Regions from separate parts of the Pseudomonas sp. FA117 genome, predicted to be linked through region 1. Evidence: predicted binding sites of a transcription regulator. Region 1 holds the regulator's gene; each other region holds the start of a gene.
What was found. Region 1 encodes sigma-54, which starts transcription at its own class of promoters, with help from an activator protein. Its sites were predicted from a motif close to ANTGGCATNNANNTTGCTNT; they were not measured.

Region 1 (5,136 bases):
GTGGCAAGGCCGCGCTTGCCTGTCGGCTCATTCGCCTTCGTCGAAATAGTTGTTGATCAGCGCCACCAGGGCTTCGAGCGCAGCGTCGTCCTGCTCGCCCTCGGTGGACAGGTGCACCTGGGTACCTTTACCTGCGGCGAGCATCATCACTGCCATGATGCTCTTGCCGTCCACCAGCTTGTCGGGCGCACGGCCGACCCGCACCTGGCAGGGAAACTTCCCGGCCACGCCGACGAACTTGGCCGCCGCCCGGGCATGCAGGCCCAGCTTGTTGATGATGGTGATTTCGCGGGCGGGCATCGTGGGGTGGATCCTGTGGGTTAGAGGTCGCGGTGGCGGACCTGGACGTTTTTCAGGGTTTGCTGCAGCAACTGGCCGAGCCGTTCGGTGATGTAGACCGAGCGATGGTGCCCGCCGGTACAGCCGACGGCGATGGTGACATAGGCGCGGTTGCTGGCGGCAAAGCGCGGCAACCACTTGAGCAGGTAGCTGGAGATGTCCTGGAACATTTCCTCGACATCCGCCTGCGCTGCGAGGTAGTCGATCACCGGTTGTTCAAGGCCCGAGTGGTCGCGCAGTTCCGGCTTCCAGTAGGGGTTGGGCAGGCAGCGTACGTCGAACACCAGGTCGGCGTCCACCGGCATGCCGCGCTTGAAGCCGAAGGATTCGACCAGGAAAGCGGTGCCGGGCTCCGGCTGGTTCAGCAGACGCAGCTTGATCGAGTCACGCAGCTGGTAGAGATTCAGGCTCGTGGTGTCGATCTTCAGGTCGGCGAGGTCGGCAATGGGGCCGAGCAACTCGCTCTCGACCCGGATGGCCTCGGCCAGCGAGCGGTCGGCGTTGGTCAGCGGGTGACGTCGCCGGGTTTCGGAGAAGCGCTTGAGCAGTGTGTCCTCGTCGGCGTCCAGGTACAGCACATCGCATTGGATGTGCCGGGCGCGGGCGTCGGCCAGCAGTTCGGGGAAGCGCGACAGATGGCTGGGCAGGTTGCGCGCGTCGATGGACACGGCAACCTTCGGTTGCAGCAGTTCGGTGTTGATCAGCGCATTTTCCGCCAGCTGCGGCAGCAACCCGGCGGGCAGGTTGTCGATGCAGTAGTAGCCGTTGTCTTCCAGCACATCGAGCGCGGTGCTCTTGCCGGAGCCGGACCGGCCGCTGACGATGATCAGGCGCATGTTCAGTGCTCGTTCTGTGCGTCCAGGACTACCTGGTAGAGGGCTTCGCTGCTGTCGGCGGCACGCAGTCGATCACGGACTTCCTTGCGATCGAGCATGCTGGCGATCTGGCGCAGCAGTTCGAGGTGGGCGTCGGTGGCCGCTTCCGGGACCAGCAGCACGAACAGCAGGTCAACCGGGGCGCCGTCGATGGCGTCGTAGTCGATCGGGGCGTCCAGATGCAGCAGGGCGCTGACGGGGGCGGTACAGCCTTCCAGGCGGCAGTGGGGAATGGCGATGCCATTGCCGAAGCCGGTGGAGCCCAGTTTTTCGCGAGCGATGAGCTTTTCGAAGACGTCTTGCATCGCAAGCTCAGGTACTTGCTCGGCAATGAGGTTGGCGACCTTTTCCAGGGCGCGCTTCTTGCTGCCGCCCGGCACGTTCACGAGGGAACGGCCGGGGGTCAGGATGGTTTCAAGTCGGATCATGGATGAGGGGGATCAGCGGGCAGCTGCACCTTGCAGCAGGCTTTGCTGTTTTTCCTTGTGTTTTTTCAATTGGCGGTCGAGCTTGTCTGCCAGGGCGTCGATCGCTGCATACATGTCTTCGTGTTCCGCGTTGGCGACCACTTCGCCGCCGGGAATCTGCAGCGTGGCCTCGACCTTCTGCTGCAGCTTCTCGACCTTCAGGATGACCTGCACGTTGGTGATCTTGTCGAAGTGACCCTCCACGCGAGCGAGTTTCTCGAGTACGTACTCACGCAGCGGTTCGGTGACTTCTACATGGTGTCCACTGATGTTGACTTGCATACAGCTTCTCCTTTGTTGCCCGTGCATATAAGAGGCAGGTATTGCACCTGCCACTGAAACGCTGTGGCACATCCGGGGGCTACATCAGTCGCTTGCGTTCGCTCGACGGTGCGATGCCTAGCGATTCGCGGTATTTGGCGACGGTGCGACGGGCTACCTGGATGCCTTGTGCCTCCAGTAAACCAGCGATCTTGCTGTCACTCAATGGCTTTTTCTGATTTTCCGCGGCCACCAGTTTCTTGATGATCGCGCGAATCGCCGTGGACGAGCATTCGCCGCCTTCGGCGGTGCTCACGTGGCTCGAGAAAAAGTATTTCAATTCGTAGATGCCACGCGGGGTGTGCATGTATTTCTGCGTGGTGACCCGGGAGATGGTCGACTCGTGCATGCCCACCGCCTCGGCGATGTCATGCAGGACCAGCGGCTTCATGGCTTCGTCGCCGTGGTCGAGAAAGCCGCGCTGGTGCTCGACGATCTGTGTGGCGACCTTCATCAGCGTCTCGTTGCGGCTCTGCAGGCTCTTGATGAACCAGCGCGCCTCCTGCAACTGGTTGCGCATGAAGGTGTTGTCGGCGCTGGTGTCGGCGCGGCGCACGAAACCTGCGTACTGCGGATTGACCCGCAGGCGCGGCACCGCCTCCTGGTTCAGCTCGACCAGCCAACGGTCGCTGTCCTTGCGCACGATGACGTCGGGCACCACGTATTCAGGTTCGCTGGACTCGATCTGCGAGCCCGGGCGCGGGTTCAGGCTCTGGACCAGTTCGATGACCTGGCGCAGTTCGTCTTCCTTGAGCTTCATGCGCCGCATCAACTGGCTGTAGTCGCGGCTGCCGAGCAGGTCGATGTAGTCGGTGACCAGGCTTTGGGCCTCGGCCATCCACGGCACGCTGGCCGGCAGTTGGCGCAGTTGCAGCAGCAGGCACTCGCCCAGGTGGCGCGCACCGACGCCGGCGGGCTCGAACTGCTGGATACGGTGCAGTACCGCTTCGACCTCATCCAGTTCGATGTCCAGTTCCGGGTCGAAACCTGCGCAGATCTCTTCGAGGCTGTCTTCCAGGTAGCCCTGGTCGTTGATGCTGTCGATTAGCGTGACGGCGATCAGCCGGTCGGTGTCGGACATCGGTGCCAGGTTGAGCTGCCACAGCAGGTGACTCTGCAGGCTTTCGCCGACCGAGGTGCGGGTGGTGAAGTCCCACTCGTCGTCGTCATTGCTCGGCAGGCTGCTGGCGCTGGTCTGGTAGATGTCTTCCCAGGCCGTGTCGACCGGCAGTTCGTTGGGGATGCGCTCGCTCCATTCGCCTTCTTCGAGGGTTTCCGTGCTGGCGGTGGTTTCCTGGAAGCTGCTGTCCTGGGATTCGGTGGCAGGCTTGCTTTCGCCGTTCTCGGCCATCGGATCGCTGTTGTCGAAGTCGTCGCCGTCTTCCTGGCGTTCGAGCATCGGATTGGATTCCAGCGCTTCCTGGATTTCCTGCTGGAGGTCCAGGGTCGAGAGCTGGAGCAGACGGATGGCCTGTTGCAACTGCGGGGTCATCGTCAGTTGCTGGCCCATTTTTAGGACGAGCGATGGTTTCATGGCTGGGGCTTAATACCTTGTTCGCCGGCGCGCATGCGCCATCCACTACAGGGCGCCGGAGCGCCAAATCTTAAGCAAGTTATATGCCTGAAATTGTAGCGTTTGCCTAGAGCACTGTAACACTTAAGCCCCTTTCGGCAGGCTTTTCCAATGCTCCAGGCAGGTCCCCGGTCGTCAGAGTCGGAACTCGTGGCCCAGGTAGACTTCCTTGACCAGCTGGTTGGCCAGGATGGTCTCGGCATCGCCTTCGGCGATCAGTTGACCATCGTTGACGATGTAGGCGGTCTCACAGATGTCGAGGGTCTCGCGCACGTTGTGGTCGGTGATCAGTACACCGATGCCCTTGGCCTTGAGGTGGTGGATGATCTGCTTGATGTCGCCGACCGAGATCGGGTCGACACCGGCGAAGGGTTCGTCCAGCAGGATGAACTTCGGCGAGGTGGCGAGGGCGCGGGCGATTTCCACGCGGCGGCGCTCACCACCGGACAGGCTCATGCCGAGGTTGTCGCGGATATGGCTGATGTGGAATTCCTGCAGCAGGCTTTCCAGTTCCTTGCGCCGCCCGTCGCGGTCGAGATCCTTGCGGGTCTCGAGAATGGCCATGATGTTGTCGGCCACCGACAGCTTGCGGAAGATCGAGGCTTCCTGCGGCAGGTAGCCGATGCCGGCCTGGGCACGGCCGTGCATGGGCTGGTGGCTGACATCATGGCTGTCGATGAGCACGCGGCCCTGATCGGCCTGCACCAGCCCCACGATCATGTAGAAGCAGGTGGTCTTGCCGGCGCCGTTGGGGCCGAGCAGGCCGACGATCTGGCCGCTGTCGATCGACAGGCTGACGTCGCGTACGACCTGGCGGCCCTTGTAGCTCTTGGCCAGGTGCTGGGCTTTGAGGGTTGCCATTTACTCGGCCTTTTTCTTCGGTTGGATCACCATGTCGATACGCTGACGAGGTGCAGTCACGTTGCCACCACGACCGGCGGTAGCCACCTGGGTCTTGGTGTTGTAGACGATCTTCTCGCCTTCGGTGGTGTTGCCTTCGTTCTCGACCTTGGCGCGGTCGGTGAGGATGACGATATCCTTCTGCGCCTGGTACTGGATGGTGACGGCCCAGCCTTTCATCTTGTCGGGCTTGGCGGCACTCTGCTGCTGCTCGAAGTAGGCCAGGTTGCCCACCGAGGTCACCACGTCGATGTCGCCGGAGGCGGCACGGGTCATGGTCACGGTGTTGCCTTTGATCATCATCGAGCCCTGGGTGATGATCACATCGCCGGTGTAGGTGGCAACGCCCTGCTTGTCGTCCAGGTGCGCGTTGTCCGCCTGGATGCGGATCGGCTGGTCACGGTCGTTCGGCAGGGCCAAGGCGCTCGCGCTTCCCAGTGCTGCGCTCAGGCTGAGCAAAAGGGGGAGGGTTTTAACGAGCCTCATACTGTCCTCTTACGTTGGACAGCAGGTCCATCCTGCCGTCTTCCAAATACGCTTTCATTCCTACGCCCGTAGTCGTGCCACCGGCGCCGTCGATTCTAACGGCTTGATCGGTCTGCGCATATTGCTTCTGCGGGAACACCGTCATGCGCGAGCTGGTGATGAGGGTGTCGCGCTG
Region 2 (5,136 bases), 660 kb from region 1:
CTGCAGGCCGATGCCGCCGCCTTCACGCGACATGCTCACTGCCAGCTGCTGGTCGTACATGTCGCGGTACTGCTTGACCGTCTCGGTGTTCATCGGGTCGTCGGCAGCCAGCACATCGCCGGCCTTGCGCGACGCCTTGAGCATCTCGCCGATGAACAGCGACTCGAACTCCTGGGCCACCTTGCGGATGTTGGCCTCGCTGTCGCGATCTCCGTGCTTGAGCGAGCTCAGACGGTTGAGGTCGGTGTAGGCGCCGCTGTCGGCGCTGCTCGAGACCAGGCTCTTGGGATTCATCGCCAGCGTCCTCAGATCACGATCAGGTCGGCCTGCAAGGCGCCGGCCTGTTTCAGGGCTTCGAGGATCGCCATCAGGTCGCCCGGTGCCGCGCCGACCTGGTTCACCGCGCGGACGATCTCATCCAGCGTGGTGCCCGGGCCGAACTTGAACATCGGCTTGGCTTCCTGTTGCGCATTGACCCGCGAACGCGGCACCACGGCGGTCTGGCCGTTGGAGAACGGCCCCGGCTGGCTGACGATCGGGTCTTCGGTGATGGTCACGGTCAGGCTGCCGTGGGTGACGGCGGCCGGCGACACCTTGACGTTCTGGCCAATGACGATGGTACCGGTACGCGAGTTGATGATGACCTTGGCCACGGCCTGGCCCGGATCGATTTCCAGGTTCTCGAGGATCGACAGGTAATCGACCCGCTGGCTCGGGTCCATCGGCGCGGTCACCCGCACCGAACCGCCATCCAGCGCCTGGGCGACACCCGGACCCAGCAGCTCGTTGACCTTGTCGACGATGCGCTTGGCGGTGGTGAAGTCGGGACGGTTGAGGTTCAGGGTCAGGCTGTTGCCCTGGTTGAAACCGCTCGGCACTGCGCGTTCGACCGAGGCACCACCCGGAATGCGACCGGCCGATGGTACGTTGACGGTGATCTTCGAGCCGTCACGGCCTTCGGCGTCGAAGCCGCCGACCACCAGGTTGCCCTGGGCGATGGCATAGACGTTGCCATCGATCCCCTTGAGCGGGGTCATCAGCAGGCTGCCGCCGCGCAGGCTCTTGGAGTTGCCGATCGACGACACGGTGATGTCGATCACCTGGCCGGGCTTGGCAAAGGCTGGCAGGTCGGCATGCACCGACACCGCCGCAACGTTCTTCAACTGCACGTTGCCCGATCCTGGCGGCACCTTGATGCCGAACTGCGACAGCATGTTGTTGAAGGTCTGCAGGGTGAACGGGGTCTGGGTGGTCTGGTCACCGGTGCCGTTGAGCCCCACCACCAGGCCGTAGCCGATCAACTGGTTGGCGCGCACGCCGGAAATGCTGGCGATATCCTTCAGGCGCTCGGCATGTGCGCCGAATGCGAAGGACAGGAGCAGGGTCGCGGCAATCAACTGCCTGGCGTTGAACATGGTCATCCGTACTCAGAAGGGCCAAAGCGGGCTCAGGAAGAAGCGGTCCAGCCACCCGGGCTGGCTGGCATCGGCAAAGGAGCCGGTACCCGAATAGGTGATGCGCGCGTCGGCCACCCGGGTGGACGGCACGGTGTTGTCGGTGGCGATGTCGTCGGCGCGGATCAGGCCGGCGATGCGCACCAGCTCCTCGCCGGTGTTGAGGGTCATCCACTTCTCGCCGCGCACGGCGATGATGCCGTTGGGCAGCACCTCGGCCACGGTCACGGTGATCGAGCCGGTCAGGGTATTGCCCTGGCTGGCCTGGCTGGCGCCCTTGGTGGCGCGCTCGCCCTTGTAGCCAGCGTTCAGCGACAGGTCGCCACCACCGAACGGGTTGTTGGTGTTGGGCGTGGCGCCGAACAGCGAGGTCAGACCGATGTTGGCGTTGCTGTCCTTCTGGATCTGCGAGCCGGCGTTCTTGCTCGCCGAGGTGCGTTCGTTGAGGGTGATGGTGATGATGTCACCGACGCGGAACGCCTTGCGATCGCCATACATGTCCTGCTCGAAACCGGCCTGGTAGATCGAACCGTTGTTGGCCGCCGACGGCAGGGGCGTGCGCGGCAGCACGGGCGCATAGTACGGGTCGTTGGGCTTTGCCGCCGGGGCAACGCAACCGGCCAGCACTACAGCCGCTCCCAGGGCGACGACGGACAACAGACGATTCATGACGCTTACCTCACGGTGTAACAGGCGCTGCGACAGCGGCCGGGTAGCTAGAGCCAGGGCTTACAGTTGCTGGGTGACGAACGAGAGCATCTGGTCGGCGGTGGAGATGACCTTGGAGTTCATCTCGTAGGCGCGCTGGGTGGTGATCATGTTCACCAGCTCTTCGACGGTGCTGACGTTGGAGTTTTCCAGGGTCTGCTGCAGGGTGGTGCCGAAGCCGTTCAGGCCCGGGGTGCCGATCTGCGGCGCGCCGCTGGCAGCGGTCTCGAAGAACAGGTTGTTGCCGATCGCCTGCAGGCCGGCCGGGTTGATGAAGTCGGCGGTCTGGATGTTGCCGATGATCTGCGCCGCAGCGTTGCCGGCGGTGGTGATCGACACGGTGCCGTCCTGGCCGACGGTGAAGGTCTGGGCCTCCGGCGGCACGACGATGGCAGGTTCCAGGGCGAAGCCGTTGGCGGTGACGATCTGGCCATCGGAGTTCAGGTGGAAGGTACCGTCGCGGGTGTAGGAAACGGTGCCATCAGGCTGCAGCACCTGGAAGAAGCCACGGCCGTTGACCGCCAGGTCCAGCGGGTTCTCGGTGGTCTGCAGGCTGCCGGTCTGGAAGTTCTTCTGGGTGCCGACGATGCGCACACCAGTACCCACCTGCAGACCCGAGGGCAGTTCGCTGTCCTGGGTCGACTGGGCACCAGGCTGACGCTTGGTCTGGTACAGCAGGTCCTGGAACTCGGCGCGATCGCGCTTGAAGCCGGTGGTCGAGACGTTGGCCAGGTTGTTGGAGATGACCGTCAGGTTGGTGTCCTGGGCGGACAGGCCGGTTTTAGCGACCCAGAGAGCCGGAAGCATTTAATGTTCTCCTCGTGCGCCTGTTTTACGGCACCCGTTCAAAGGTAATTAGCTGATTTGCAAAACCCGAGCCATGGCTTCGTCGCCCTGCTCGGCAGTCTTCATCATCTTGACGTGCAGCTCGAACTGGCGGGACAGGGTCAGCACCGAGGTCATCTCTTCGACGGCGTTGACGTTGCTGCCCTCGAGGAAGCCCGACACCACCCGGACGTTGACGTCCGCATCGGCCGGCTGGCCGTTGTTGGTGTGGATCAGGCCATCGAGACCCTTGCTGATGTTCTTGATGTCGGGGTTGACCAGCTTGATGCGGTCGACCTCGGCCATCACGCGCGGGTCTTCACCCATGGCGCGGATGCTGATGGTGCCGTCGTCGCCAACCTCGACCTTCTGCTCTGGCGGAATGGCGATCGGACCGCCGTTGCCGATCACCGGCATGCCGTTGCCGGCACGCAGCACGCCGAGGGCGTCGATGTTCAGGCTGCCGGTGCGTACATAGGCTTCGCTGCCGTCGGGGGCCTGCACGGCGATGAAGCCGTTGCCGCTGACCGCCACGTCCAGCTCGCGACCGGTCTCGATCATCGGGCCTGCGGTGAAGTCGGTGGCCGGGCGTTCGCTCATGGCGAAGGCACGCGCCGGAAAGCTGTCGCCGAACACCGGCATCGAACGCGCCTGCTCCAGGTCACGCTGAAAACCGGTGGTGGAAACGTTCGCCAGGTTGTTGGCATGGGCCTTCTGGGCCACCGCGTTCTGGGCGGCGCCGGTCATGGCCACGTAAAGCATCTTGTCCACAGTCATCCTCCGCTGCACTGGCGATCGATTACCGCTCACCGTTGCTATGCAGGCTATAAAGCAAGTTCCGAACCAACTTTTTCAAGGACAGGAAAAAGCCCGTGGATACGGGCTATTACGGGTTTTTGCCAAGGGCGGAACGTCGGTTATCCGGCGCTGCATTGCCGCTCGCGGCAAAGGGGTGCCAAAGTTCAGCAACAGTGGTGTCGTGGCCGCGAAGCAGACACTGCCGCCTTCAAGCCCTTGGCAGGGTCTGCATGAAACGCCTTGAGAGCCTAATCCCGGCACCCACCATTGTTGTAAGGCCCGGCAAAGCGCTTCCAGCCCTCCCCCGGCGACCATTGCGAGCACACCAGTCGCCCATCCACCTGGCTTTCCCAGCGCCACCAGGAGGCCGTACCGGCCTGGGCCTGGAGCAGGCACAGCGCCGTCAGCAGTGCGACAGCCAGTTTTCTCATGATGCCTCCGACAAAAACGACGAACCCCTTCACGGGAAAGGGGCTCGTCCAGACACACTCAACCCGCGACCATCAGGTCATCTGGATGATGGTCTGCATGATGGTGCTTTCGGTAGAGATGGTCTTGGCGTTGGCCTGGTAGTTGCTCTGCGCCTTGATCAGCTCGACCAGCTCCTGGGTCAGGTTGACGTTGGACGCCTCCAGCGAGTTGGACTCGACCGAGCCCAGGGTGCCGGTCTTCGGCGCGTCGATACCCGGGATACCCGAGGAGAAGGTCTCCTTCCAGCGGGTGCCGCCGATCTGCTGCAGGCCCTGGTCGTTGGCGAAGCTGGCGATGGCCACCTGGCCGATGGCGCGCGACTGCTGGTTGCTGAAGCTGGCGAACATCACGCCAGTGGAGTCGATCGACAGGCTCGACAGGATGCCGGTGGCATAGCCGTCCTGGTTCTGCGACATGCGCGCGGTCTCGGTGTTGTACGAGGTGGTGCTGTTCATGGCCAGGCGCATGCCGTCGGCATTGCCGGTCGAACCGTTGGCCGCCCAGTTGCCGGCGGCATCCTTGGCAGCCGGGATCCAGCCCTTGAGGCTGAAGGTGTTGTTGGTCACGCTCCAGGAAGCCGCCGGCACCGTGGTGTTGTCGGTGGCCATGGCCTTGATGCTGCCATCGGAGTTGAAGGTCATGGTGCCGGTCAGCGGCGTGGTGCTGCCCGGATTCAACGGGTTGCGACCGTCGACCAGGGTGTACATGGTCCACTCGTTGGTGCCGGTCTTGCGGTAGAACTGCTCCATGGTGTGCTCATTGCCCTGGCTGTCGTACACCTTGGTCGGGAAGGACTTGGTGTAGGTCGACTGGTCGGCCGGGTCGAACGGCTTGTTCGGCACCATCACCGGCGGGGTCGCGCCGTTGGACACTTCCAGCG
Region 3 (5,136 bases), 690 kb from region 1:
TCTGGTCCAGAACCCAGTCAGGACGCGCGCCCGGACGGTCGACCTTGTTGATCACGACGATTGGCTTGAGGCCGGCTTCGAAGGCTTTCTTGGTTACGAAGCGGGTTTGCGGCATCGGGCCGTCCTGGGCGTCGACCAGCAGCAGCACCGAGTCGACCATCGACATCACACGCTCCACCTCGCCACCGAAGTCGGCGTGGCCGGGGGTGTCGACGATGTTGATGTGGTAGCCGTTCCAGTTGATGGCGGTGTTTTTCGCCAGAATGGTAATGCCGCGCTCTTTTTCCTGGTCGTTGGAGTCCATCACGCGCTCGTCGTTGAGCTCGTTACGCTCCAGGGTGCCGGACTGGCGCAGGAGTTTGTCGACCAGGGTGGTTTTACCATGGTCAACGTGGGCGATGATGGCGATGTTACGCAGATTTTCGATCACAACTGTATCTCGTGCAGAGGATTCGGTTTGCCGCCAGTCTAGGCGGCCAATATGAAGGTAAAAGGCTCAGCGGGCCCGCGGGTCGGGAGGGCGATGGCGGATGCTGCCGCCATACAGCCCTGGCGTCTTATGCCGGACGATAAACACGCACATTGGCATGTCCCTCACTGAGCAGGTGGTGTGCGTGCAGACGGCTCATCACACCCTTGTCGCAATAAAGCAGGTACTGCCGGTTGGCATCGAGCTGCTTGAACTTGCTGTTGATCGCGTAGAACGGCAGCACCTGGACCTCGACGCCGTCGATCTGCAGCGGTTCGTCTTCCTGGGCGTCGGGGTGGCGGATGTCGATGACGATCTGGCCCGGCAGCGCCTCGGCCACTTCCTCGATCTCGATATCCTTGCCCAGCTCGTCGATCACGTGGTCGATGGAGATCAGTTTGGCGCGCTCGAGGGCACGCTCGAGCACGGCCATGTCGAACTGCTTTTCTTCATGCTCCATGCGGTGGCGCTTGGCATGGGTGGTCGGGTTCACCGAGATCACGCCGCAGTATTCAGGCATGTGCTTGGCGAAATCGGCGGTGCCGATCTGGTAGGCGGTATCGATGATGTCCTGCTTGTGGCTGGCCAGCAGCGGGCGCAGTACCAGCTTGTCGGTGGCCGAATCGATGATCGCCAGGTTGGGCAGGGTCTGGCTGGAGACCTGCGAGATGGCCTCGCCGGTGACCAGCGCGTCGATCTGCAGGCGGTCAGCCATGCGCGCTGCGGCGCGCAGCATCATGCGCTTGAGCGTGACGCCCATGTAGCTGTTGTCGACCTTGCCGAGGATCTCGCCGACCACTTCCTCGAACGGCACGCTGATGAACAGCACGCGCTGGCTGCTGCCGTACTTCTTCCACAGGTAGTGGGCGACTTCCATCACGCCCAGTTCGTGGGCACGCCCGCCGAGATTGAAGAAGCAGAAGTGGGTCATCAGGCCACGGCGCATCATCTGGTAGGCGGCCACGGTGGAGTCGAAGCCACCGGACATCAGCACCAGGGTCTGCTCCAGCGCGCCCAGCGGGTAGCCGCCGATGCCGTTGTGCTGGTTGTGGATGACGTACAGGCGCTGGTCGCGAATCTCGATGCGCACCATCACTTCGGGGGCTTTCAGGTCGATGCCGGCGGCGCCGCACTGCTGGCGCAGCTGGCTGCCGACGTAGCGGTCGACGTCCATCGAGGTGAAGTCGTGGTGGCCGCCGCGCTTGCAGCGCACGGCGAAGCGCTTGCCAGCCAGCAGATGGCCGAAGTGCTGCCTGCATTTGTCGACGATGTCGTCGAAGTCGCCCAGCGGATACTCCTGCACCTGCAGGAAGTGGGTGATCCCTGGGGTGCAGGTCAGGCGTTCGATCATCTCGCGCTGGATCTTCTCGTCCTCGATGCGGGTGACCACTTCGAGATTGTCCCAGACACCATCGACCGCGAGCTCCGGATCCAGATCCTTGAGCACGTTGCGGATGTTCTTGCCGAGCTGGCGGATGAAGCGCTTGCGCACCGGCCGGCTCTTGATGGTGATCTCTGGGAAGACTTTGACGATAAGTTTCATTGGGTTAACAGCGCGCCCGGGGCCTGCCGAAAATGAGGGGCGCGAATTATAGCGGAAATGGCTCGAGGTTTGAGCAACTTTTGATCAGAGGTTTGTTCGAGAGGCTTTCGGGTGGGATTGACGGCGCCCCGACTTGCCCGCGAAGAGGCCCTCAAAGAACGCACAAGCCCCAAAACAGTGCACCATAACAGTGCAGCAACCATGACAAGTGCCTTTTATGAGTGCACAACCTTACGCCTCGTCCTCGCAAACTGCCCGCAAACGCCCATTTTTACCCCACCCTCGCCATTTTCGGGCACTGGCATGCAATTTGCTCTCTTGTGATGCAGGTAAGCTTGGCCGACTATCCGCGCCCGGCGACACCCTTTTTCCAGGGCAGCGGCCAAGCGCGCTCTAGACCATCCGGAGGACAACATGTCGAAGTCGGTTCAACTCATCAAAGATCATGACGTCAAGTGGATTGATCTGCGTTTCACGGACACCAAAGGCAAACAGCACCACGTCACCATGCCGGCTCGCGATGCGCTGGATGATGAATTCTTCGAAGCCGGCAAGATGTTCGACGGCTCGTCCATCGAAGGCTGGAAAGGTATCGAAGCCTCCGACATGATCCTGCTGCCGGACGACAACTCCGCAGTACTGGACCCGTTCACCGAAGAGCCGACCCTGATCCTGGTCTGCGACGTGATCGAGCCTTCCACCATGCAAGGCTACGACCGCGACCCGCGCGCCATCGCCAAGCGCGCCGAAGAGTTCCTCAAGACCACCGGCATCGGCGACACCGTGTTCGTCGGCCCGGAGCCTGAGTTCTTCATCTTCGACCAGGTCAAGTTCAAGTCGGACATTTCCGGCTCGATGTTCAAGATCTACTCCGAGCAAGGCTCCTGGATGACCGACCAGGACGTCGAAGGCGGCAACAAGGGCCACCGCCCTGCCGTCAAAGGTGGCTACTTCCCGGTTCCGCCGTGCGACCACGACCACGAAATCCGTACTGCCATGTGCAACGCCATGGAAGAAATGGGCCTGGTCATCGAAGTTCACCACCACGAAGTGGCGACTGCCGGCCAGAACGAAATCGGTGTGAAGTTCAACACCCTGGTGACCAAGGCTGACGAAGTCCAGACCCTGAAGTACTGCGTGCACAACGTCGCCGATGCCTACGGCAAGACCGCGACCTTCATGCCGAAGCCGCTGTACGGCGACAACGGCTCGGGCATGCACGTTCACATGTCGATCTCCAAGGACGGCAAGAACACCTTCTCCGGCGAAGGCTATGCCGGCCTGTCCGACACCGCCCTGTACTTCATCGGCGGCATCATCAAGCACGGCAAGGCCCTGAACGGCTTCACCAACCCGGCCACCAACTCCTACAAGCGTCTGGTCCCTGGCTTCGAAGCCCCGGTCATGCTGGCCTACTCGGCCCGCAACCGTTCGGCCTCGATCCGTATCCCATACGTTTCCAGCCCGAAAGCCCGCCGTATCGAAGCGCGCTTCCCGGACCCGGCTGCCAACCCGTACCTGTGCTTCGCTGCACTGCTGATGGCCGGCCTGGACGGTATCCAGAACAAGATCCACCCAGGCGATGCCGCCGACAAGAACCTGTACGACCTGCCGCCTGAAGAGGCCAAGGAAATCCCGCAGGTTTGCGGCAGCCTGAAAGAAGCCCTGGAAGAGCTGGACAAGGGCCGTGCGTTCCTGACCAAGGGCGGCGTGTTCTCCGACGACTTCATCGATGCCTACATCGAGCTGAAGTCGGAAGAGGAAATCAAGGTCCGTACCTTCGTTCACCCGCTGGAATACGACCTGTACTACAGCGTTTGATGCGAGCGGCGTACGCGCCGTGAACGTCAGGGAAACGGCCTCCTTCGCGAGGCCGTTTCTGTTTTTACACTCAACCGACTCGGATGCATCCTACTGGTGCACCGCGCAACATTGGCCACACTCGCCTCTCCACTCAAAGGGAGATTGCCAGAATGCGCCTTGCCCCACTTCCACTTCTCTGCGTGCTCAGCCTGTCCGGCTGCACCAACGACACGCCCCCGGAAACACCGTTCGAACCACTGCTCGACAGCATCGAGCAACGCCTGGACATCGCCCGGGCCGTTGCCCTGCACAAATGGGACAGCGGTCAACCAGTACAGGACCGCCCTCGCGAGCAACTGGTACTGGACAAGGTCCGCCAGGCGGCGCCTGCTCATTCACTGAAGCCCGAACGCGCAGCGCTGTTCTTCGCTGACCAGATCGAGGCCAACAAGCTTCGCCAATACCACCTGCTCACCCAGTGGCACTTTCTGCACAGGGCGCCGGACGACCCCCGCCGCGATCTCGCCGGCGAAATCCGCCCAGCGCTCGACCAGCTCCAGGCGCGTCTGCTCGACACCCTCGCCCGCTTCGACCAGCAGCAACATGGGCATTGCAACACAGCACTGGCCGAGGCCATCGCCCTGCGCTCGACCGAGGCTCCGCGCCGACTGTTCCTGATCAGGGCCACCGCCAACCTGTGCCAACAGCCCTGAAGCACTATGCTCTATATTGGTGCACAAATCCGCTGAGCGCCCCGCAATGCACCCCAAATTAGGTCAGGCGAAACGGTAAAGCGGAAGTTTCTGAGCCGATTTTGCGCATATCCAGCGCTTTGTCGGGTAATTCCGCTTCTTTTCGGAGCCTTGGTTTGTTTCTTGCATTTTCACGGCATCAGCGGATCACCAGCGTGCCCGCCCCTTGGCCAAGCCGGGGGCGCCATGTGCCAGAACAGCGCCAAACGAGGTCAACGACGCCCCATGACCATCAGCGATGCACAGCACCGTCTGCTCCTGGACAACCTGACCACCGCCACCTTGCTGCTCAACAGCGAACTGCGCCTTGAGTACATGAACCCGGCGGCGGAAATGCTCCTGGCCGTCAGCGGCCAGCGCAGCCATGGCCAGTTCATCAGCGAACTGTTCACCGAATCGACCGAGGCGCTCAACTCCCTGCGCCAGGCCGTGGAACAGGCGCACCCGTTCACCAAGCGCGAAGCCCAGCTGACCTCGCTGACTGGCCAGAGCATCACCGTCGACTATGCCGTCACACCGATCCTGCACCAGGGCAGCACCCTGCTGCTGCTCGAGGTGCATCCGCGCGA
Region 4 (5,136 bases), 2.8 Mb from region 1:
TCGCGCTTGAGGTTCGGCGCGATATCGGCGGCGATCATCGCCGCTTCGACGAGGAAGGTCCCGACACCGCACATCGGGTCAGCCAGGGCGCCGCCTTCGGCAGCGATGCGCGGCCAGCCGGCGCGGATCAGCACGGCCGCCGCCAGGTTTTCCTTCAGCGGCGCGGCGCCTTGCTGCAGACGGTAGCCGCGCTGGTGCAGGCTGTGCCCGGAGAGATCGATGGACAGGATCGCCTCGCCGCGATCCAGGCGCAGGTGCACACGCAGGTCCGGGTCGATCTTGTCGACGGAGGGACGCTGGCCATCACGGTTGCGCAGTTTGTCGACGATGGCGTCCTTGACCTTGAGCGCACCGAAGTGGGTGTTGTCGATGCCCGAACCATGGCCGCTGAATTCCACTGCCAGGGTGCCATCGGCGGCCAGGTGGTCCTGCCAGTCGACGGCATGCACGCCATCATAGAGGTCATCGGCGTTCTTCATGGAGAAACGCTTGGCCACCAGCAGCACGCGGTTGGCCAGGCGCGACCAGAGGCACAGGCGATAGGCGGTTTCCATGTCGGCCGAGCCGCGGATCGCCGAGGTGTGCTCGCGCACATCGGCAAGGCCCAGGCCGCGCGCTTCTTCGGCGAGCAGCCCTTCCAGGCCTTTGGGGCAGGTGAGATAGAGTTCGAGTTGATCCGACATGTAGGTTCCAGAGCCTATGGGCTGTGTAGTGGCAGCGCGACGCATCGCCGTTGCCTGTGTTTGCCTGGATACCCTTCCATCAGGTATCCAGGTGGCCTGTCGATCATTCGACAGGCCGGGCCGCCCGACCGATACCCCCACGCCAGGTGGCGAAAGAGGCTTTGATCGTCGAGCAGTGTGAAAATTTCGTGTGACGCAGGAGTCGGTGTGACCCTTCGTCGCATTACCAGATGTTGCGTCAGTTCGGTGGCGCCAATGGCCAAATGATTTCAATCACCGGCAAACCCTGATCATAGCGGGACAAAGCCTAAACAAGGTTGAGTCGCATTTATTTACTTATCCCCTCACCCTTGGAAAGGTTACGTCCTTATGACAAATCGATCATTCACACTGTGACTCGCATTGGTTAGAACTGATCTCAGGCCGCCTCGCAACGGGACGGCACTTTCAGCTCGCCACGCCGGCAGCGAGCGCAAACCGGCAGAAAGATTCTGCCCGGCCTCGGAGAGGCCGACGGGACATTACAGTCAACAAGTGAGGGCAACACCCTATGAGAAGACTTAAGCGTGATCCGTTGGAAAGAGCATATTCACGTGGCTACCAATACGGGGTAACCGGCAAATCCCGCGAACTCTGCCCATTTACGCTGCCATCCGTTCGCCAGGCATGGATCAACGGTTGGCGTGAAGGTCGCGGCGACAACTGGGACGGCATGACCGGCACCGCTGGCATCCATAGACTCAACGAAAATCACGCCGTTGGCTGAACGAGGACACTGAATTCGAGTCACCATGCACGCCCCATCCGGGCGGCGGGCTGAGGCCCAGGGGCCCCTTCAAGGGGCCCTTTTTATTGGGTTGCTTCCTGTTTAGCGGGGCAGCGCCGCAATCGCATCCACCGCCTCGCGGATCAATGCCGGGCCTTTGTAGATGAAACCCGAATAGATCTGCACCAGGCTCGCACCGGCGGCAATCTTCTCGGCGGCATGGCGCCCCTCGGTAATCCCGCCCGCTGCGATGATCGGCAACTTGCCACCCAGTTCGCCAGACAGCACCTTGACGATGTGGGTGCTCTTCTCCAGCACCGGTGCCCCGGACAACCCACCCGCCTCGCCGCCGAACGGCAGCCCTTCGACCCCTTCGCGACCCAGCGTGGTATTGGTCGCGATCACCGCATCCATGCCCGACTCGACCAAGGCCGCTGCCACCAGCGCGGTTTCCTCGTCGCTCATGTCCGGTGCGATCTTGATCGCCAGCGGGACGCGCTTGCCGTGTTCGTTCGCCAGTTGCTCCCGACGCTCGGCCAAGGCATCGAGCAGTTGCTTGAGCGAGTCGCCGAACTGCAGGCTGCGCAGGCCCGGGGTGTTGGGCGAGCTGACGTTGACGGTGATGTAGCTGGCCTGGTCGTAGACTTTCTCGAGGCAGATCAGGTAATCGTCCTGGGCGCGCTCGACCGGCGTGTCGAAGTTCTTGCCGATGTTGATGCCCAGTACCCCGTCGTAACGCGCCGCCCGCACCCGCGCCAGCAGGTGGTCGACACCCAGGTTGTTGAAGCCCATGCGGTTGATGATCGCAGTCGCCTCGGGCAGGCGGAACAACCGTGGCTTCGGATTGCCAGGCTGCGGCCGCGGGGTGACGGTGCCGATCTCGACGAAACCGAAGCCCAGCTGGGCGAAGCCATCGATGGCAGCACCGTTCTTGTCCAGACCGGCAGCCAGCCCCACCGGGTTGGCGAAGTTCAAGCCCATGACCGTCACCGGCAGCGATGCCGGACGCTTGCACAGCAGGCCATTGAGGCCCAGGCGGCCACCGGCGCCGATCAGGTCGAGCGAGAGGTCGTGGGAGGTTTCCGGAGAGAGCTTGAACAGCAGCTGGCGGGCCAGGGTATACATGGGCGGACAGGACTCGGGGGTGAGTGAGGGGGCGATTATAGCCAGCGCGCCGCCTGCGCGACAGGGCCTTGGCACATGGGTTGCTTTCAGGCACCTGCAGCCCGATCGGTACGGGCGAGGATCTTTCGTGAATACAGCGCCCCCGACAACGCCCCTGGCCTGGGTCAACGGCAGCGATGCGCCGGAAAAGCCCAGCCTCGATATCGGCTTCATGGCCCTCACCGACTGCGCCTCGGTAGTGGTCGCCGCCACCCAAGGCTTCGCCCAGCTCCAGGGCCTGACCCTCAACCTGCACCGCCAGGCGTCCTGGGCCGGGACGCGCGACAAGCTCGCCAGCGGCGAACTGGACGCCGCCCACTGCCTGTACGGCCTGGTCTATGCCATGCAACTGGGCATGGGCGGTGCGCCGGCCAGCGACATGGCCGTGCTCATGGGGCTCAATCAGAACGCCCAGGCCATCAACCTTTCCCCCACCTTGCAAGGCAAGGGCGTGACCAGCCCCGAGGCGCTGGCGCGCCTGGTGCACCAGCATGGCGCACGCCTGACCTTCGCCCAGACCTTCCCAACCGGCACCCATGCCATGTGGCTGTATTACTGGCTGGCCAGCCAAGGCATCCATCCACTGCAGGATGTCGACAGCGTGGTGGTGCCACCGGCGCAGATGGTCGCGCACCTCAAGGCCGGGCGTATCGACGGCTTCTGTGCAGGCGAACCCTGGTCGGCGGACGCCATGGCGCAGGAGCAGGGTTTCACCCTGGCCACCAGTCAGTCGATCTGGCCCGACCACCCGGAAAAGGTCCTGGCCAGCAGCCGCGCATTCGTCGAGCAGTACCCCAACAGCGCGCGGGCGCTGATCAAGGCGGTCCTCGCCGCCAGCCGCTTCATCGAGCAGAGCCCGGAGAACCGCCGCGGTACCGCGCACCTGCTCAGTGGACGGGCCTACCTGGACACCGCAGTGGGCAACATCGAGCCGCGCCTGCTCGGCGACTACCACGACGGGCTGGGCCATCGCTGGCAGGACCGCCACGCCCTGCGCCTGTTCGACCAGGGCCGTGCCAATCTGCCGTACCTGTCCGACGGCATGTGGTTCATGACCCAGTTCCGCCGCTGGGGCCTGCTGCGTGACGACCCCGACTACCTGGCCGTGGCCACGCGGGTCCAGCAACTGGGGCTGTACCGTGAGGCGGCCCAGGCCATCGGCGTGCCCTGCAGCGAGCCACCGATGCGCAGCAGCCTGCTGATCGACGGCAGCCGCTGGGACGGCAACGACCCGCACGCCTATGCCCGCAGCTTCCGCCTGCACGCCCTGGGTGATACACCCGGCGCGCGCGTCGGCTCATGAGGATGACTGGCATGTTGCGTATCCTGCTGATCGACGACACCGAGAAGAAGGTCGGCCGCCTCAAGGCCGCGCTGATCGGCTCGGGTTTCGAAGTGATCGAGGCCGCCGGGCTGACCATCGACCTGCCGGGCTGCGTCGAAACGGTGCGGCCGGACGTGGTGCTGATCGATACCGAGTCACCCGGCCGTGACGTGATGGAGCAAGTGGTACTGGTCAGCCGCGACCAGCCCCGCCCCATCGTGCTGTTCACCGACGAACACGATCCGGGGGTAATGCGCCAGGCGATCCAGGCCGGCGTCAGTGCCTATATCGTCGAAGGCATCCAGGCAGCGCGCCTGCAACCGATCCTCGACGTCGCCATGGCCCGTTTCGAGAGCGACCAGGCGCTCAGGGCGCAGCTGCTGGCCCGCGACCAGCAGTTGGCCGAGCGCAAGCGCATCGAGCAGGCCAAGGGCCTGCTGATGAAGATGAAGGACTGCAACGAGGAACAGGCCTATACCCTGATGCGCCGCCAGGCCATGAGCCGCCAGCAGAAACTGATCCAGGTGGCCGAGCAGATCATCGCCATGTCCGAGATGCTCGGCTGAGCCATGTTGGCCCGGCTCTTGCTCTGCCAATACCTCAGGTAGCCAACGGCGGTTGCCCACCCAGGGTTCAGCCCTGTCCCGACAAAGACGTCGCTCTCCCCTCCACGTTGGTGGACCGGGTAGCGACGTCTTTTTCGTTTCCGGCCCTGCACAGCAGGGCAACCCAACCGTTGCAAGCCGCGCGAGGTGTTCAATGAATACGAGCTTCTGGAAATCCGGGCATGTGCCCACGCTGTTTGCCGCCTTCCTGTACTTCGACCTGAGCTTCATGGTCTGGTACCTGCTCGGCCCGCTGGCGGTGCAGATCGCCGCCGACCTGCAACTGAGTGCCCAGCAACGGGGCCTGATGGTGGCAACACCGATCCTGGCCGGTGCCGTATTGCGCTTCATCATGGGCATGCTGGTCGACCGCCTGTCACCCAAGACTGCCGGGCTGATCGGTCAGGTGGTGGTCATCATCGCCCTGGCCTGCGCCTGGTTCATGGGCATTCACACTTACCAACAGGCGCTGCTGCTGGGCGTGTTCCTCGGCGTTGCCGGTGCCTCGTTCGCCGTGTCGCTGCCGTTGGCGTCGCAGTGGTATCCACCCCAGCACCAGGGCAAGGCCATGGGCATCGCGGGTGCGGGCAATTC

Region 2: the regulator sigma-54 is predicted to act here: its motif matches at 3,816-3,835, upstream of AC1TXO_RS18910 (flagellar basal body rod protein FlgF).
Region 3: the regulator sigma-54 is predicted to act here: its motif matches at 2,310-2,329, upstream of glnA (glutamate--ammonia ligase).
Region 4: the regulator sigma-54 is predicted to act here: its motif matches at 2,642-2,661, upstream of AC1TXO_RS09140 (CmpA/NrtA family ABC transporter substrate-binding protein).

The regions. Positions count from the first base shown of each region.
Region 1 covers NZ_CM170675.1:4,746,799-4,751,934, reverse strand. The annotation lists gene AC1TXO_RS21970 (HPr family phosphocarrier protein) at 28-300, opposite strand; gene rapZ (RNase adapter RapZ) at 321-1,175, opposite strand; gene ptsN (PTS IIA-like nitrogen regulatory protein PtsN) at 1,178-1,642, opposite strand; gene hpf (ribosome hibernation-promoting factor, HPF/YfiA family) at 1,655-1,963, opposite strand; gene AC1TXO_RS21950 (RNA polymerase factor sigma-54) at 2,043-3,536, opposite strand; gene lptB (LPS export ABC transporter ATP-binding protein) at 3,711-4,436, opposite strand; gene lptA (lipopolysaccharide transport periplasmic protein LptA) at 4,437-4,961, opposite strand; gene lptC (LPS export ABC transporter periplasmic protein LptC) at 4,948-5,136, opposite strand, start outside.
Region 2 covers NZ_CM170675.1:4,088,483-4,093,618, forward strand. The annotation lists gene flgJ (flagellar assembly peptidoglycan hydrolase FlgJ) at 1-294, opposite strand, end outside; gene AC1TXO_RS18895 (flagellar basal body P-ring protein FlgI) at 306-1,415, opposite strand; gene flgH (flagellar basal body L-ring protein FlgH) at 1,428-2,123, opposite strand; gene flgG (flagellar basal-body rod protein FlgG) at 2,184-2,969, opposite strand; gene AC1TXO_RS18910 (flagellar basal body rod protein FlgF) at 3,018-3,758, opposite strand; gene AC1TXO_RS18915 (hypothetical protein) at 4,034-4,216, opposite strand; gene flgE (flagellar hook protein FlgE) at 4,289-5,136, opposite strand, start outside.
Region 3 covers NZ_CM170675.1:5,437,620-5,442,755, forward strand. The annotation lists gene typA (translational GTPase TypA) at 1-430, opposite strand, end outside; gene thiI (tRNA uracil 4-sulfurtransferase ThiI) at 558-2,012, opposite strand; gene glnA (glutamate--ammonia ligase) at 2,427-3,833, shown strand; gene AC1TXO_RS24965 (chorismate mutase) at 3,986-4,528, shown strand; gene glnL (nitrogen regulation protein NR(II)) at 4,793-5,136, shown strand, end outside.
Region 4 covers NZ_CM170675.1:1,954,344-1,959,479, reverse strand. The annotation lists gene rlmKL (bifunctional 23S rRNA (guanine(2069)-N(7))-methyltransferase RlmK/23S rRNA (guanine(2445)-N(2))-methyltransferase RlmL) at 1-683, opposite strand, end outside; gene rmf (ribosome modulation factor) at 1,234-1,449, shown strand; gene AC1TXO_RS09145 (quinone-dependent dihydroorotate dehydrogenase) at 1,552-2,574, opposite strand; gene AC1TXO_RS09140 (CmpA/NrtA family ABC transporter substrate-binding protein) at 2,702-3,916, shown strand; gene AC1TXO_RS09135 (ANTAR domain-containing response regulator) at 3,928-4,503, shown strand; gene AC1TXO_RS09130 (nitrate/nitrite transporter) at 4,697-5,136, shown strand, end outside.